Regions from separate parts of the Affinirhizobium gouqiense genome, predicted to be linked through region 2. Evidence: predicted binding sites of a transcription regulator. Region 2 holds the regulator's gene; each other region holds the start of a gene.
The links. The regulator LexA, encoded in region 2, represses DNA repair genes until DNA is damaged. The targets are predictions, from matches to a motif close to TGTTCNNNNTGTGTTCNG.
Positions count from the first base shown of each region.

Region 1: a site for LexA is predicted at 3,037-3,054, ahead of uvrA (excinuclease ABC subunit UvrA). Genes of this name have one in related genera too.
Region 3: a site for LexA is predicted at 2,980-2,997, ahead of QTJ18_RS23300 (YifB family Mg chelatase-like AAA ATPase). Genes of this name have one in related genera too.

Region 1 is NZ_CP129382.1:1,003,402-1,008,309, forward strand. Features, by position in the region: gene QTJ18_RS13255 (MarC family protein) at 1-581, shown strand, start outside; gene QTJ18_RS13260 (HPP family protein) at 825-2,000, shown strand; gene QTJ18_RS13265 (single-stranded DNA-binding protein) at 2,361-2,906, opposite strand; gene uvrA (excinuclease ABC subunit UvrA) at 3,201-4,908, shown strand, end outside.
Region 2 is NZ_CP129382.1:845,800-850,707, forward strand. Features, by position in the region: gene QTJ18_RS12470 (ComEC/Rec2 family competence protein) at 1-1,952, shown strand, start outside; gene lexA (transcriptional repressor LexA) at 1,933-2,652, opposite strand; gene kdsA (3-deoxy-8-phosphooctulonate synthase) at 2,916-3,767, shown strand; gene eno (phosphopyruvate hydratase) at 3,926-4,908, shown strand, end outside.
Region 3 is NZ_CP129382.1:3,161,035-3,165,942, reverse strand. Features, by position in the region: gene cysK (cysteine synthase A) at 1-183, shown strand, start outside; gene QTJ18_RS23305 (GNAT family N-acetyltransferase) at 333-1,283, opposite strand; gene QTJ18_RS23300 (YifB family Mg chelatase-like AAA ATPase) at 1,348-2,880, opposite strand; gene gshB (glutathione synthase) at 3,091-4,044, opposite strand; gene QTJ18_RS23290 (cupin domain-containing protein) at 4,191-4,700, opposite strand.

The DNA.
Region 1 (4,908 bases), 160 kb from region 2:
ACCCGCCGGGTCTTGCGCCCATCTTTCTCGGCCTCACCGCCGGACTGACCCGCAGCCAGCGTCGGCAGGTGGCGCTTCGCGGCACGCTGATCGCCTTTCTCATCCTCACCGTCTTTGCCCTGTTCGGCGCCGGCATCCTCTCCATTCTCGGCATTTCGATGGGTGCCTTCCGCATCGCCGGCGGGCTGCTGCTGTTCTGGATCGCCTTCGAGATGATTTTCCAGAAGCGCAACGAGCGCAAGGAAGAGACATCCAAGGTCGCCATCACCATCGACCATATCCAGAATATCGCAGTCTTTCCGCTGGCCCTGCCTCTGATTGCCGGTCCGGGCGCCATTTCCGCCATGGTCCTGCTGGCCGGCTCCTTTGCGGAACCGCTCGACAGGGCGCTGCTGATCGGACTCCTGCTGGTGGTCATGGGGTTCGTGCTGGGCGCGCTGCTGATTGCCGAGCGGCTGGATCGCTATCTCGGAATGACGGGCCGGGCGCTCCTGACACGCCTGCTCGGCGTTCTTCTGGCGGCACTCTCCGTCCAGTTCGTCGTCGATGGCGTCCGCTCCGCATTCGCACTGCCTGCCTGACGGCCGAGACGCCAAATGGCCTCTTCGACGCCTTCACAGGGAGAATCCGCCACGGCCCGCGGGGATATGCTGCAAATGGCCCGTTCCTGCGTCGCCACCCCTCAATGCGTTTCGGACAGACCGGCGGCCCTGATCAAACTGAACGGGTTTCTCTGATATCACCCTCCAGATCCTGCCACGCTCAACGCCTTGAGCGAATTTTGTCCCTCGAGACCAGACATCATCCGGAAGAAGCTTTTGCGCATGTTCTTTGATTTTCGTCGCCTCCTGCCGGCCAGCCAGGCCTTCAGCCTGCGGGAGCGCATCCGCGCCCCTCTCGGCGCCCTGCTCGGCATTGCCGTGACCGCCGCATTTGGAGCGCTGGCGGTTCAGCAGGGACAGATCTCTCCGGCGATCATCGCCCCCATGGGCGCCTCCGCCGTCCTGCTGTTTGCCGCGCCCGCCAGCCCGCTGGCGCAGCCATGGTCGGTTCTTGGCGGCAATGGCATTGCGGCAGCCGTCGGCGTGGCCGTGACCTGGCTGGTGCCGGACCAGAGCCTTGCGGCGGCGCTGGCGGTGTCGCTGGCTATCGCCGCGATGATCGCCTGCCGCTGCCTGCATCCGCCCGGTGGCGCCGTGGCCCTGACCGCGGTCGTCGGCGGACCCGCCGTGCATGATCTCGGCCTCTCTTTCGTGCTGTGGCCGGTGCTTGGCAATTCGCTGCTGCTGCTTGTCTCCGCCATGCTTTACCACCGCCTGACACGCGGCAGTTACCCGCACCGGCAGCAGCCGGCCGTCAATCGCCACGCAACCTCCGATCCGGCGCCGCTGGCGCGCATCGGCTTCGAACCTGCCGATCTCGATGAGGTCCTGAAGGATTTCGATCAATATCTGGATATCGACCGCGACGATCTGGAGACTATCCTGCGACGCACCGAATTGCGCTCCTATCGCCGGCGTGCCCTTCACGTGACCTGTGAGAGCATCATGTCGCGCGATGTTGTGGCGGTCGGGCCGGATACCAGCCTGCGCGAGGCGCATGAGCTGATGCGGCGCCACCACTTCCGGGCTCTGCCGGTTACCAATGAGAAGGCCGAAGTCGTCGGCATCGTCACGCAGTCGGATTTCCTTCACAAGCCCCGCTGGGTGGCCGGCCAGCCGCGTATCGACATTGCGCAGCGCCTGCGGCTGATCCTGTCCGGGGCCACGGCGCCCAATGATACCGTCAAGGACATCATGACCGCGCCTGTCCGCACCCTTCGGCCGGAGACACCGCTGGCCGATGCCGTCATCCTGTTTGCGGAAGGCGGCTTGCACGACCTTCCCGTGGTGCGGGAGAGCGGCAAGCTTGCAGGCATCCTGTCGCAATCGGACGCGCTGGTGGCCATGCTCCAGGACAGAAGCGCCGGCGCGGCACCGATCCCCTCACCTGCCGCCTGAGAGGCGTCACCTGCGACAGGTCACATGGAGCATTTCACCTGGAGCATGCTGCCTGAGATGGCTTGCCTGAGAAGGTTTGCCTGAGAAAGTTTGCCCGAGAGAGTTTACCCGAGAGAGTTTACCCGAGAGAGTTTACCCGAGACAGGCCCCCCCCTGAAACAGGCCGGCTGCAACAGGCCGGTTGAGAGGCCGGACCCTGGTCCGCCCGACTCATCAAGAACCGACACCTAGAGGCCGGCTCCGATCAACCCGGTCTTGATGCATGCGGCTTCGCCGGACTTCACCCTGATGGACGCGGCCCTGATGAACCCGGGCCTGGTCGGACCTGGCCCGAATGGACCGGCTTTGCCGGGGGCGCGATCAGAACGGGATATCGTCATCCAGGTCGCGCGCAAAACCGCCGGAAGCGGCGGGCTGGCTACCGCGGCCGGAACCCTGCTGCGGCCTATCGTAATCCTCGTAGCCGCCGCCGAATTCGCCGCCACCGCTGCTGCCGCCGCGTCCACCGCCATAGCCGGCGCCACCGCCGCCCATGCCCTGGCCCTCACCGCCACCGCGGCCATCCAACATGGTCAGCGTGGAGTTGAAGCCTTGCAGCACGATTTCCGTCGAATAGCGGTCATTGCCGTTCTGGTCCTGCCATTTGCGGGTCTGCAGCGCACCTTCGATATAGAGCTTGGCGCCCTTCTTCACATATTGCTCGACCACCTTGCAGAGGCCTTCGTTGAAGACGACGACATTGTGCCACTCCGTCTTCTCACGCCGTTCGCCGCTATTGCGGTCGCGCCAGCTTTCCGAGGTCGCGATGCGGAGATTGGCGATCGGGCGACCGTCCTGGGTGCGGCGGATTTCGGGATCCGCGCCCACATTGCCGATCAGGATCACCTTATTTACGCTTCCAGCCATGTCGTCACCTCGTCTTTTGCCCTGCGCATGGCCGCTGCCGCGCGCCGTCATTGGCATTGTCACTCATCGGCACTGTATCCCATCCCCCTTCCCGGCAGGAAAGGTTGGAGCGGTAATCCACAGCCAAATTTGTTCTTTCTTTGTTCTATAAACTCGTTATGATCCTGTCAATCCGGCGCGGCGGGGCGGAAGGATGGAACGGAACGGGCACTTGTTCCTTTCCCTCATCTGCGGCTCGACAGCGGCCATGCATTCACTACATAAGGGGCTTGTCCTCCCAAAGAGCCTTTCACGATGAGCGAACTGAAGACGATTTCCATTCGCGGCGCCCGCGAGCATAACCTCAAGGGCATCGACCTCGATCTGCCCCGCAATAGCCTGATCGTGATGACCGGCCTGTCCGGATCGGGAAAATCCTCGCTGGCCTTCGATACGATCTATGCCGAGGGCCAGAGACGCTATGTCGAGAGCCTCTCGGCCTATGCGCGTCAGTTCCTGGAAATGATGCAGAAGCCGGATGTCGACCAGATCGACGGCCTGTCGCCGGCAATCTCGATCGAGCAGAAGACGACCTCGAAAAATCCGCGGTCGACGGTCGGCACGGTGACGGAAATCTACGATTACATGCGCCTTCTCTTCGCGCGGGTCGGCATTCCCTATTCGCCCGCCACCGGCCTGCCGATCGAGAGCCAGACGGTCAGCCAGATGGTGGATCGCGTCCTGGCTTTCGAGGAGGGTACGAGGCTATATATCCTTGCGCCGATGGTGCGCGGCCGCAAGGGCGAGTACAAGAAGGAGCTCGCCGAGCTCATGAAGAAGGGCTTCCAGCGCGTCAAGGTGGATGGCCAGTTCTACGAGATCGCCGAGGCTCCGGCGCTCGACAAGAAATACAAGCACGATATCGATGTAGTGGTGGACCGCATCGTCGTGCGCGGCGATATCGGACCGCGCCTGGCCGACAGCCTGGAGACCTGCCTGAAGCTCGCCGATGGCCTGGCTGTCGCGGAATACGCCGACAAGCCGCTGCCGCCGGAGGAAACCGCGGCCGGCGGTTCGGCCAATAAATCGCTGAACGAGACGCATGAGCGGGTGCTGTTTTCCGAAAAATTCGCCTGCCCGGTCTCAGGCTTCACCATTCCCGAGATCGAGCCAAGGCTGTTTTCCTTCAACAATCCCTTCGGTGCCTGCCCGACCTGCGACGGGCTTGGCTCGCAGCAGAAGGTCGACGAGAACCTGATCGTCCCCGAGCCGGAGCGCACCTTGAAGGATGGCGCAATTGCGCCCTGGGCCAAATCCACATCGCCCTACTACAATCAGACGCTTGAGGGTCTCGGCAAAGTCTATGGCTTCAAGCTGACGGATCGCTGGTCCAAGCTCAGTGAAAGCGCGCGAAGCGCGATCCTGCGCGGGACCGAGGACAAGATCGAGTTTTCCTATGCCGACGGCGCCCGATCCTACAAGACGACCAAGACCTTCGAGGGCATCGTGCCCAATCTCGAGCGGCGCTGGAAGGAGACCGACAGCGCCTGGGCGCGCGAGGAGATCGAGCGCTACATGTCCGCGGCGCCCTGCCCCGCCTGCAAGGGCTATCGCCTGAAGCCGGAGGCGCTGGCCGTCAAGATCGGCAAGAAACATATCGGCGAAGTCACCGAAATGTCGATCAGGGTCGCCCGCGACTGGTTCGAGGCGCTGCCGGATACGCTGACGGCCAAGCAGAACGAGATCGCGGTTCGCATCCTGAAGGAAATTCGCGACCGGCTGCGCTTCCTCAACGATGTCGGCCTCGATTATCTCAGCCTGTCGCGCAGTTCGGGAACGCTCTCGGGTGGCGAAAGCCAACGCATCCGGCTCGCCTCGCAGATCGGCTCCGGCCTCACCGGCGTGCTCTACGTGCTGGACGAGCCGTCGATCGGTCTGCACCAGCGCGACAATGCGCGGCTGCTCGACACGCTGAAGCATCTGCGCGATATCGGCAATACGGTTCTGGTCGTCGAGCATGACG
Region 2 (4,908 bases):
TCATTGCGGGGCGCGCGCGTCTGTCGCCGCCCTCCGGCCCCGCTCTGCCCGGGATGACCGATTTTACTCTCGCCGCCTATTATGACGGAATCGGTGCGACGGGCTTTGCCCTTGGCCTGCCGCAGCGGCTGCGGGACAGGGTCGGCCACCCTGGCGGCCCGGACAGCGGCGATGATCTTCACGAAACCTGGCTGCAGCGCGCCAAGATCGCCGTCTTCGATCTGCGGAGCCGCATCGGCGACAGGATCCGCAGCCTCGTCCCCGGTGATGCGGGCGCCTTTTCTGCAGCTATCGTCACCGATGAGCGCCGCGCCATCAGCCCGGATACGGTCGAGGCTCTGCGACTGGCCGGGCTCTCGCATATCGTCGCGATTTCCGGCTTGAACATGGCGCTGGCGGCGGGAATCTGCTTTGTCGGCCTGCGCCGGCTTCTCGCTCTGGCGCCGGTGATTGCGCAGCGATGGCCGATCAAGAAGATCGCCGCAGGCGGCGCGCTGCTGCTCGTCACCGCCTATTACCTGATTTCCGGCTTCGGCGTCTCTGCCGAGCGCGCCTATCTGATGATGGCGGTCATGCTGCTCGCGATCTTCGTCGATCGCCCCTCCGTGAGCGTGCACACGGTCGCCCTCTCGGCCATTCTGGTCATGGCGATCGCGCCCTCGGCGCTGATGGGGCCGAGCTTCCAGATGTCCTTCGCCGCGACTGGGGCGCTGGTGGCCGTCTATACGCGCGCCCAGCGCCGGCGGGCGCCGCAGATGGGCCGGCAGCCGCGTCGACCCGGGCTCCTGTGGCTGGTGGCAACGGCGGGCCGCTTTGCGTGGGTGCTGCTGCTGGAGGCCTTCATGACCTCGCTGATCGGTGGACTTTCCACCACGATCTACTCGGCAGGGCATTTTCATCAGATCACCACCTATGGCCTAGCGGCCAATCTGGCCTCCATGCCGCTGATTTCCTTTGTGGTCATGCCCGCTGCCCTGATCGGCATGCTGGCCATGCCGCTTGGCCTGGACGGCCCCGTCTTCTCCCTCATGGGCGTGGCTGTCGATATGGTGATCGCCATTGCCACGCATGTGGCGAGTTGGGGCGGCATCGCGGCCACGGGACAGCCGCCGGCGCTTTTTCTGCCGCTGGCCTCCCTCGGCCTGACCTGCCTTGTCCTCCTGCGCACCCAGCTGAAGCTGATCGGCCTGCCTGTCCTGGCTGCGGCCCTCGCTCTGGCCGGATTGGCCCGGGTGATGCCGCCGCCCGACCTGCTGATTTCGGAGGATGGCACACTGGCGGCCGTTCTCTCAGATAAGGAGGCGATGATCAGCCGCGCGCACGCACCGGAATTCCTCTATCGGCAATGGCAGAATGCCTACCGCATCACCACGACGAGACCGGCAGAAGAGGTGACGGACAATAGCAGGACGTCTGCCGCCGAAGCTCGCCGGGACCATCGAGGCGGCGCAAGGCCGCGGGAGAAGGATAAGCCCTCCGCTAAGCCGCGGGTGAAGGAGGTGCTGACGCATGATCAGCTGACGTCAATGAAGGCACAGCTCAGCCATTGGCTTCAGCGCAGCGACGGCCGTCATTTCAGCTGCCTCCGGGGCAAGGCCTGCCTCATTCGGACCAGCGACGGCGTGCGCATCGTGCTTCTCGAGGATGCCCGTTATGTCGGCTCCGCCTGCGACAGCGCCGATCTCGTCATCGCACGACGATCGCGAATGCAGGCCTGCCGCTCGGGCGCCGTCCTGATCACCGGTGATCACCTGCGTCGACTGGGAGCCGTGACGCTGAAGTTTGGCGGAAGTGCCGATCGCAAAGCCTGGTCGATGACAGCCGCCATGCCCGTCGAGACGGAGCAACTCCGTCCCTGGCAGATCCACCGCACCTATGCCTGGACCACGCGCAGCTTCGACAATCACCTGCCGGACCATCTCCGGCGCCTGATCAATGGTAACGGCGGATGAGACCCACGAGCTTGCCCTGGACCTTGACCCGGTCCGACGAGAAAATCCGCGTCTCATAAGCGGGATTGGCCGCCTCCAGGGCAATCGAGGCGCCCTTTCGACGGAACCGCTTCAGGGTCGCTTCCTCATCATCCACCAGCGCCACCACGATATCGCCCGGGCTGGCCGTGCTGCCATTGCGGATGATCACCGTATCGCCGTCGAGAATGCCGGCCTCGATCATCGAATCGCCTTTGACCTCAAGCGCGTAATGTTCGCCATTGCCCAGCATTTCGATGGGGACGCTGATCTCATGCGTGTTGTTCTGGATGGCGGAGATCGGCACACCGGCAGCGATTCTGCCCATCACCGGCACATTGGCCGAATAGCGCTGGTCGTCCACCGGCGCTTGCGGTGCGGCCGGCTTGCTCGGCGGCGCCTTGCCAAGGCTGCCTTCGATCACGCTGGGCGAGAAGCCGCGCCGCGGCTGCGCCGGCGGGGTATAGGCATCGGGAAGCTTGATGACTTCAAGCGCCCTGGCGCGATTCGGAAGCCGGCGAATGAAGCCGCGCTCTTCCAGCGCGGTGATCAGGCGATGAATGCCGGATTTCGACGCGAGATCGAGAGCATCCTTCATTTCATCGAAGGATGGAGGTACACCGGACTCCTTCATGCGTTCATGAATGAACAGAAGCAGTTCCTGTTGTTTGCGAGTCAGCATCGTCGAAAGCCCCAATGGAAACAAATCCAGAACGGACACTATCTGTTCCACATGTGTTCCGCAAGCCGTGATGCTGCTTTCTGGCCCAAAAATGCGCGGCGGGCTTGACGATTTGCAAATGCGCCCCGCCATGCCGATCTGTCGGTGACAGAGATACTGGCCGCTGCTAAGGGCTAGCGTCAGGAAAGACAAACAGGCCGGGCCGGCGCGCAAAGCGCCCCGCGGCGCGCCGCCCGCTTGCGGCGAACGGATGTGAGGATTTGATGATGACGGTCAAGGCCAATTCCGAGATTGTGGTCGGCGACGGGGCGCGCCAGGTCCGCTTTTCCAATCAGGCACCGATTTCGCTGATCTGCGGTCCCTGCCAGATGGAAAGCCGCGACCACGCCTTCATGATGGCCGGCGCCATCCGCGAGATCTGCGACCGGCTCGGCATCGGCCTGATCTACAAATCCTCCTTCGACAAGGCCAACCGCACGTCGATCGCGGGCAAACGAGGAATCGGCCTGGAAAAGGCGATGGAGATCTTTGCGGATCTGAAGCAGGAATTCGGCTTCCCGGTGCTCACCGACGTCCATACCGAGGAGCAATGCGCGATCGTTGCCGAGACGGTGGACGTGCTGCAGATCCCCGCCTTTCTGTGCCGGCAGACCGATCTCCTGGTCGCCGCCGCCGCGACCGGCCGTGTCATCAATGTCAAGAAGGGGCAGTTTCTGGCGCCCTGGGACATGAAGAATGTGCTGGCCAAGTTCACCGAAAGCGGCAATCCGAATGTGCTCCTGTGCGAGCGGGGCGCATCCTTCGGCTATAACACGCTGGTTTCCGACATGCGGTCGCTGCCGATCATGGCCGATCTCGGCGCTCCGGTCATCTTCGATGCGACACATTCGGTGCAGCAGCCGGGAGGGCAGGGCGGCTCGACCGGCGGCGAGCGGCGTTTCGTCGAGACCCTTGCCCGCGCAGCCGTCGCGGTCGGCGTGGCCGGCCTGTTCATCGAGGCGCATGACGATCCCGATCACGCGCCGTCCGATGGCCCGAACATGGTCCGCCTGGCGGATCTGGAACGCCTGCTGGAGCGGCTGATGGCGCTCGACACGGTCGCCAAGACGGTCTGAGCAGAGGCCGGCTGGATAGCCGTCTTCGGCGCGGATGGCGTGCTGCCATCGCCATCCGCAGGACGGGGTCGGGCTGTCATGCTCCTGCCATTGTATTTTCTGTGCCTTTGGATAAGACAGGCAGTGATTTCCACCGCACTTACCAGCAGGAAAAGCTCATGACAGCCATTACCGATATCGTCGCGCGCGAGATTCTCGACAGCCGCGGAAACCCGACCGTCGAAGTCGATGTTCACCTGGAAGACGGCAGCATGGGCCGCGCCGCGGTTCCCTCGGGCGCCTCGACCGGCGCGCATGAAGCCGTTGAATTGCGGGATGGCGGATCGCGTTATCACGGCAAAGGCGTGGAAAAGGCGGTCGAAGCCGTCAATGGCGAGATCTTCGACGCGATCGGTGGCCATGATGCGGAAAACCAGATCCTGATCGACAATCTGATGTGCCAGCTGGACGGCACGCCGAACAAGTCGCGCCTCGGCGCCAACGCCATTCTCGGCGTGTCTCTCGCTGTCGCCAAGGCGGCCGCCGAATCATCGGGCCTGCCGCTGTTCCGCTATGTCGGCGGCCCGAATGCGCGGCTTCTGCCGGTTCCGATGATGAACATCATCAATGGCGGCGCGCATGCCGACAATCCGATCGACTTCCAGGAATTCATGATCATGCCGGTCGGCGCAGAGAGCATCCGCGACGCCGTGCGCATGGGCGCGGAAGTCTTCCACGTGCTGAAGAAGGAGCTGGCTGCGAACGGCCACAACACCAATGTCGGCGATGAAGGCGGCTTCGCACCAGGCCTGAAAAGCGCGCCGGAAGCGCTCGATTTCATCATGAAGTCGATCGAAAAGGCCGGCTACCGTCCGGGCGACGACATTCATCTGGCGCTCGACTGCGCTTCGACCGAGTTCTTCAAGGACGGCAGATATGCCATGGAAGGCGAGGGCCGCAGCCTGGAGCCGGAAGCCATGGCGGATTATCTTGCCGAACTGGCGGGCAAATATCCGATCATCTCGATCGAAGACGGTATGGCCGAGGATGATTGGGACGGCTGGAAATATCTGACCGACAAGATCGGCGACAAGGTGCAGCTGGTGGGCGACGATCTCTTCGTCACCAATTCCGCCCGCCTGCGCGACGGCATCAAGATGGG
Region 3 (4,908 bases), 1.3 Mb from region 2:
ACTGCCCGCCACGTGGCGCGGCTCGAGGGCCTGCCGGTCGGCATTTCCTCCGGTGCGGCGCTGGCCGCCGCCATCAAGATCGGCTCCCGCCCCGAAAACGAGGGGAAAAACCTCGTTGTTATCATTCCTTCCTTTGCCGAGCGCTATCTTTCGACGGCGTTGTTTGAGGGGCTGGGCGGGTAAAATAGCGAATAGCGAATAGCGAATAGCGAATCGATAATTTCCATCGGCGGCGTTTCTGCAAAACGATTCAGCCGCCGGGGAACGAACGTCTTCGGATTTTTGGCATTCCCTCTCTGCATCGTCGATGCGCACCGCGTCCTCGAACAGCCTCAGGTCATCATCAGTGCGGGAAAATGCAGGATGCCCTCCGGCAGGGAAGGGCCTCGCCAGAACATGTAGGCCTCCGGCCACGGCTGACGGATCAAGCCGTTCTCGCCCTGACTGTCGTGTATGGTGGGCCCGCCAACGCTTCGTCCGCTTAGTGTATTCTCTTGACGCAGGTTCCGGAAAACCTTGGGACAGTTTTCCGGAACCTCTTTAAAGAGATCGTCCGGCACGAAACCCAACTCGATCCGGCCGCCATACGGGGCTGCCAGCGCCTGCAGCAAGCCGTGATGGCCCATTCCGTCTCGCGAAAGACAGTCGCAGAGCATCACGCCTCTGTCCGTCACCTCGACAAAAGCCAGCCCTCTTTCCTTCGGCAGAACATAAGCGGTCACGTTCGTGTTCATGAGATGCCAGAGAAGGATGGAGGCATCCGGTCGTACCGCGAGGATTCCGCCATGGGCATCTGCTCTGTCGCACCACATCGCGAGCAGGGCACGGTCCTGCAATGTCTCCGGGTCGAATCGGCGCCCGATGGCATTCTTCGTTTCAGGGCCTGGTCGAAGTTGTAGAAACAGCCGATCCGGAATCAGGCGTCGAAACCCGAAACGCGGATAGAAATCGACCACCGAGGGATTGGCGAACAGCAAAACCGGCGTGCCGTGACGATCCGCCTCCGCCAGCACATGTTCCAGCAGCCGGCGCGCCAGTCCGCGCCCGCGATCCTGCGGGCGGGTGGCAACGGCGCCCAGTTGGAAGACGGGCATGGGCTGGCGCCTGCCCAGCCACCCCTCCATCACGGTGACGCCGATGGTGGCACAGATTTTGTCACCTTCCGTTAGGGCAACGACCTCGTAGCGATCGCCCCAACCGCCGACGCGTGCCCAGCGGGGGAAATTCTGGATACCAAAGACGGCGTTCAGGTGCAGGAAAAACCTCCTGCCAGTCGCCGTCATGCCGCCCGATGCGTCGCAGCTGCAAGGGCTCATCCTCCTTGTTCGACGAGCGAGTGCTGGCGCCTCATGCCGCCGCCGTCAAGCGTTCGCCGGCAATCCGGTAGGAGATCGCTTCAGCCAGGTGAATGCGTCCGACCCGTTCCTGGTCATCGAGATCAGCGAGCGTGCGGGCCACCTTGAGGATACGATGATAGCCGCGGGCGGAGAATTTCAGCTTCTCCGCCGCATCGCGCAACAGTTGCGCGCCTGCCGCATCCGGCGCGGCAAAATCCTCGATCAGGGCGGTGGAGCAGCGGGCATTGGTCGAGATCTCCGGAAGGCCGGCGGCGGCAAAACGGCGGCGCTGCCGCGCGCGGGCCTCCGCCACCCGTGCCGCGACCGTGGCGCTGCTTTCGGCCGGCCGCGGACGGATAAGGTCGGCGGCGGAGACGGCCGGGACGTCGATGCGGATATCGATCCGGTCCATCAGCGGACCCGAAATGCGGCCCTGATAGTCGCTGATGCAGCGCGGCCCTCTGGCGCAGCTATGGCCCGGTTCGCCCGCCATGCCGCAGCGGCAGGGATTCATCGCGGCAACCAGCTGGATTTGCGCCGGGTAGCAGACCCGGTGATTGGCCCGGGCAATCGCGCATTCGCCGGTTTCCAGCGGTTGCCGCAAGGCATCGAGCACCTGCGGCGCAAATTCGGGAAATTCGTCGAGAAACAGCACACCATGGTGGGCGAGCGAGGCCTCGCCCGGCCTGGCCCTTATGCCGCCGCCCACAAGCGCCGCCATGGTGGCGGAATGATGTGGCGTGCGAAACGGCCGCCGGTCGGACAGCTTGCCGCCCGACAATTGGCCGGCGATCGAGTGGATCATCGAGACTTCCAGAAGCTCGGCAGCCGACAGCGGCGGCAGGATGGAGGGAAGCCTTGCCGCAAGCATGGATTTGCCAGAGCCCGGCGGCCCGACCATCAGGAGATTGTGGCCACCCGCTGCAGCCACTTCCAAAGCACGCTTGGCGCTTTCCTGTCCCTTGATATCGGCAAGGTCCGGAAGATTGGCGGCCGGAGCCCGGATGGCCGGCTGCGGCCTTGTCAAAACCTGCGTGCCGCGAAAGTGGTTGGCGAGCGCGATGAGGCTGCGGGGCGCGAGAATATCGATTGCCGCGCCGGCCCAGGCCGCTTCCGCGCCGCTATCGGCCGGGCAGATCAGGCCCCTCTCCTGCGCATTCGCAGCGATTGCCGCGGGCAAGGCACCGGCCACCGCAGCCAGCGTGCCATCCAGGTTGAGTTCGCCGATCACCACATAATCGGCGAGCGCATCGGCCGGAATGGCGCCAAGCGCTGCCATCAGACCGAGAGCGATCGGCAGATCGAAATGCGACCCCTCCTTGGGCAGATCCGCCGGCGCCAGATTGACCGTCACACGTTTGGGCGGCAGCGCCAGACCGGAGGCGTGCAGGGCTGCCTGCACGCGTTCCCGGCTTTCCGCCACGGCCTTATCCGGCAGTCCGACGATCTGCATGCCAAGCTTGCCGGGCCCGACCATGACCTGAACATCGACAGGCAGGCCCTCTATGCCCTGGAATGCAACCGTACTCACTCTTGCAACCATCGGAACTGCCTCGCCCGCCTCGCCCTTGCCGCACCTCAATTCGGCAAGCCGCCGATGGGAATAAGCAAGTACAGTCAAGCATAGTTTCCGGAGCGAAACAAGAACATAAAACGAACATTCGCGCCTTGATACTGATGGGATCGCTTCTTTACATGCCGCTAAAGGAACGAAACAGGATCATAGGGCAGCGGTGAGCTGCTTTTCGTGCCCTCAGCCGGCGTTGCGCCGCGCCTCGATTGCATCCCACAAGAGAGCGGCCACGTCAGCCCCGCCGAATTTCTTCACTTCGCGAATGCCGGTGGGTGAGGTCACGTTGATCTCGGTCATGAAATCGCCGATCACATCGATCCCGACGAAAAGGAAGCCGCGCTCGCGCAGCGCCGGGCCGATCCTCCGGCAGATCTCTTCCTCGCGCGAGGTCAGTTCGGTGGCTTCGGCGCGGCCCCCCACATGCATGTTGGACCGGCTGTCATGCTCTGCCGGGACCCGGTTGATCGCACCTACGGGCTCGCCATCGACCAGAAGAATGCGTTTGTCCCCCTTGCGGACGGCGGGCAGATAACCCTGTGCGATGAAGGGCTCGCGATACATTTGCGCGAACATTTCCAGCAGCGAGGAGAAATTGCGGTCATCGCGGGCGGAATGAAACACGCCGGCGCCGCCATTGCCATAGAGCGGCTTCAGAATGATATCGCCCAATTCCTCGCGGAAGCGGGCGATCTCGCCGGGGTCGCGGGTGATCAGCGTCGGCGGCATCAGATCGGCAAATTCGGTGACGAAGATCTTTTCCGGCGAGTTGCGGACCCAGGCCGGATCATTCACCACCAGCGTCTTCGGATGCAGGCGCTCGAGAAGATGCGTGGAGGTGATATAGGCCATGTCGAAAGGGGGATCCTGGCGCAGCATCACCACGTCCATCGTCGCGAGATCGACCCGCTCGCCCTCGCCCAGCGTATAATGGCTCGCCTTGTCGTCGCGAACACTCATCGGCTCGACCCGGGCAAAGATCGAGCCATCGCGCATGGTCAGCCGGTCCGGCGTGTAGTGAAAGAGTTCAAACCCCCGTGCCTGCGCCTCCAGCGCCATGGCGAAGGTGGAATCTCCGGCAATGTTGATGCCGGACACGTGGTCCATCTGGAACGCGACTTTGCGGATTTTGGCCATACCCTGCCCCTTGTCAGATTGCCCGCCAGATGTAGGACGGCAGGCAATCGATGGCAACGGCTGGTTTCCGGCAGCCGCCGCTTCTGCAGGATTTCCTTAACGCGCACGGTGCGGCAGAGGCTCGAAAGGGGCCGGACCGGATCCGATCAGGTATCGAAGGAGGCCGGTTTCGGCACCGAGCGCAAACGGTTCCGCAGCCGGTAGAAGAGCGCAATCGGCTGCCATAATGGCTGGCGGATGAAGGCGATCTTGCGCACATAGCGATCGATGCGCCAGGTGGCCCAGGTGCCGCCTCTGAAATAGGCGATGTCGCCACTGCGCAGCATGCGCTGCATGCCGTCTTCGGCCGTCACGAAGACCTCGCCGTCGAGGATGACCACGGTTTCGTCCTCGCCGAAGAACCAGCGAAACGTGCCGGCGGTGCAGTCCCACATGCAGACGGACGAGCACCTGTCGGCACTGCGCACATGCTGCGCCGCGCGGGCCTGCGGCGTGCCAGACAAGATCCAGCTCGGCTCGATCGGCGCAGGCGCCAGCTCGCGCGCCAGCCCCTCCTGCGTCGCAGCAACCAGCGGTGCCGCCGGCTGCGCCTGCGCGGTGTCGCGGTTACGGTAGACGAAAGCAAGTGCCCCGGCCAATGCAAGTTTCAAAACCATGCTACCCCCAAAGTGGCTACCCCCGAAGTGGCTCCTCGACAAATATGACGCCTACAATACTAGCAGGCGAAATTGGAGGAGTGGTTTTGTCGATCACTCAAACTTTAAAGATAGTCTGAAAAAAACACAGGCCCGGTGGCATCGTCAAGCCATTGCTCCTCTTGCGAGACAAAACGGACAGAAGAACCGGGCCGATACTGCAGGCGGC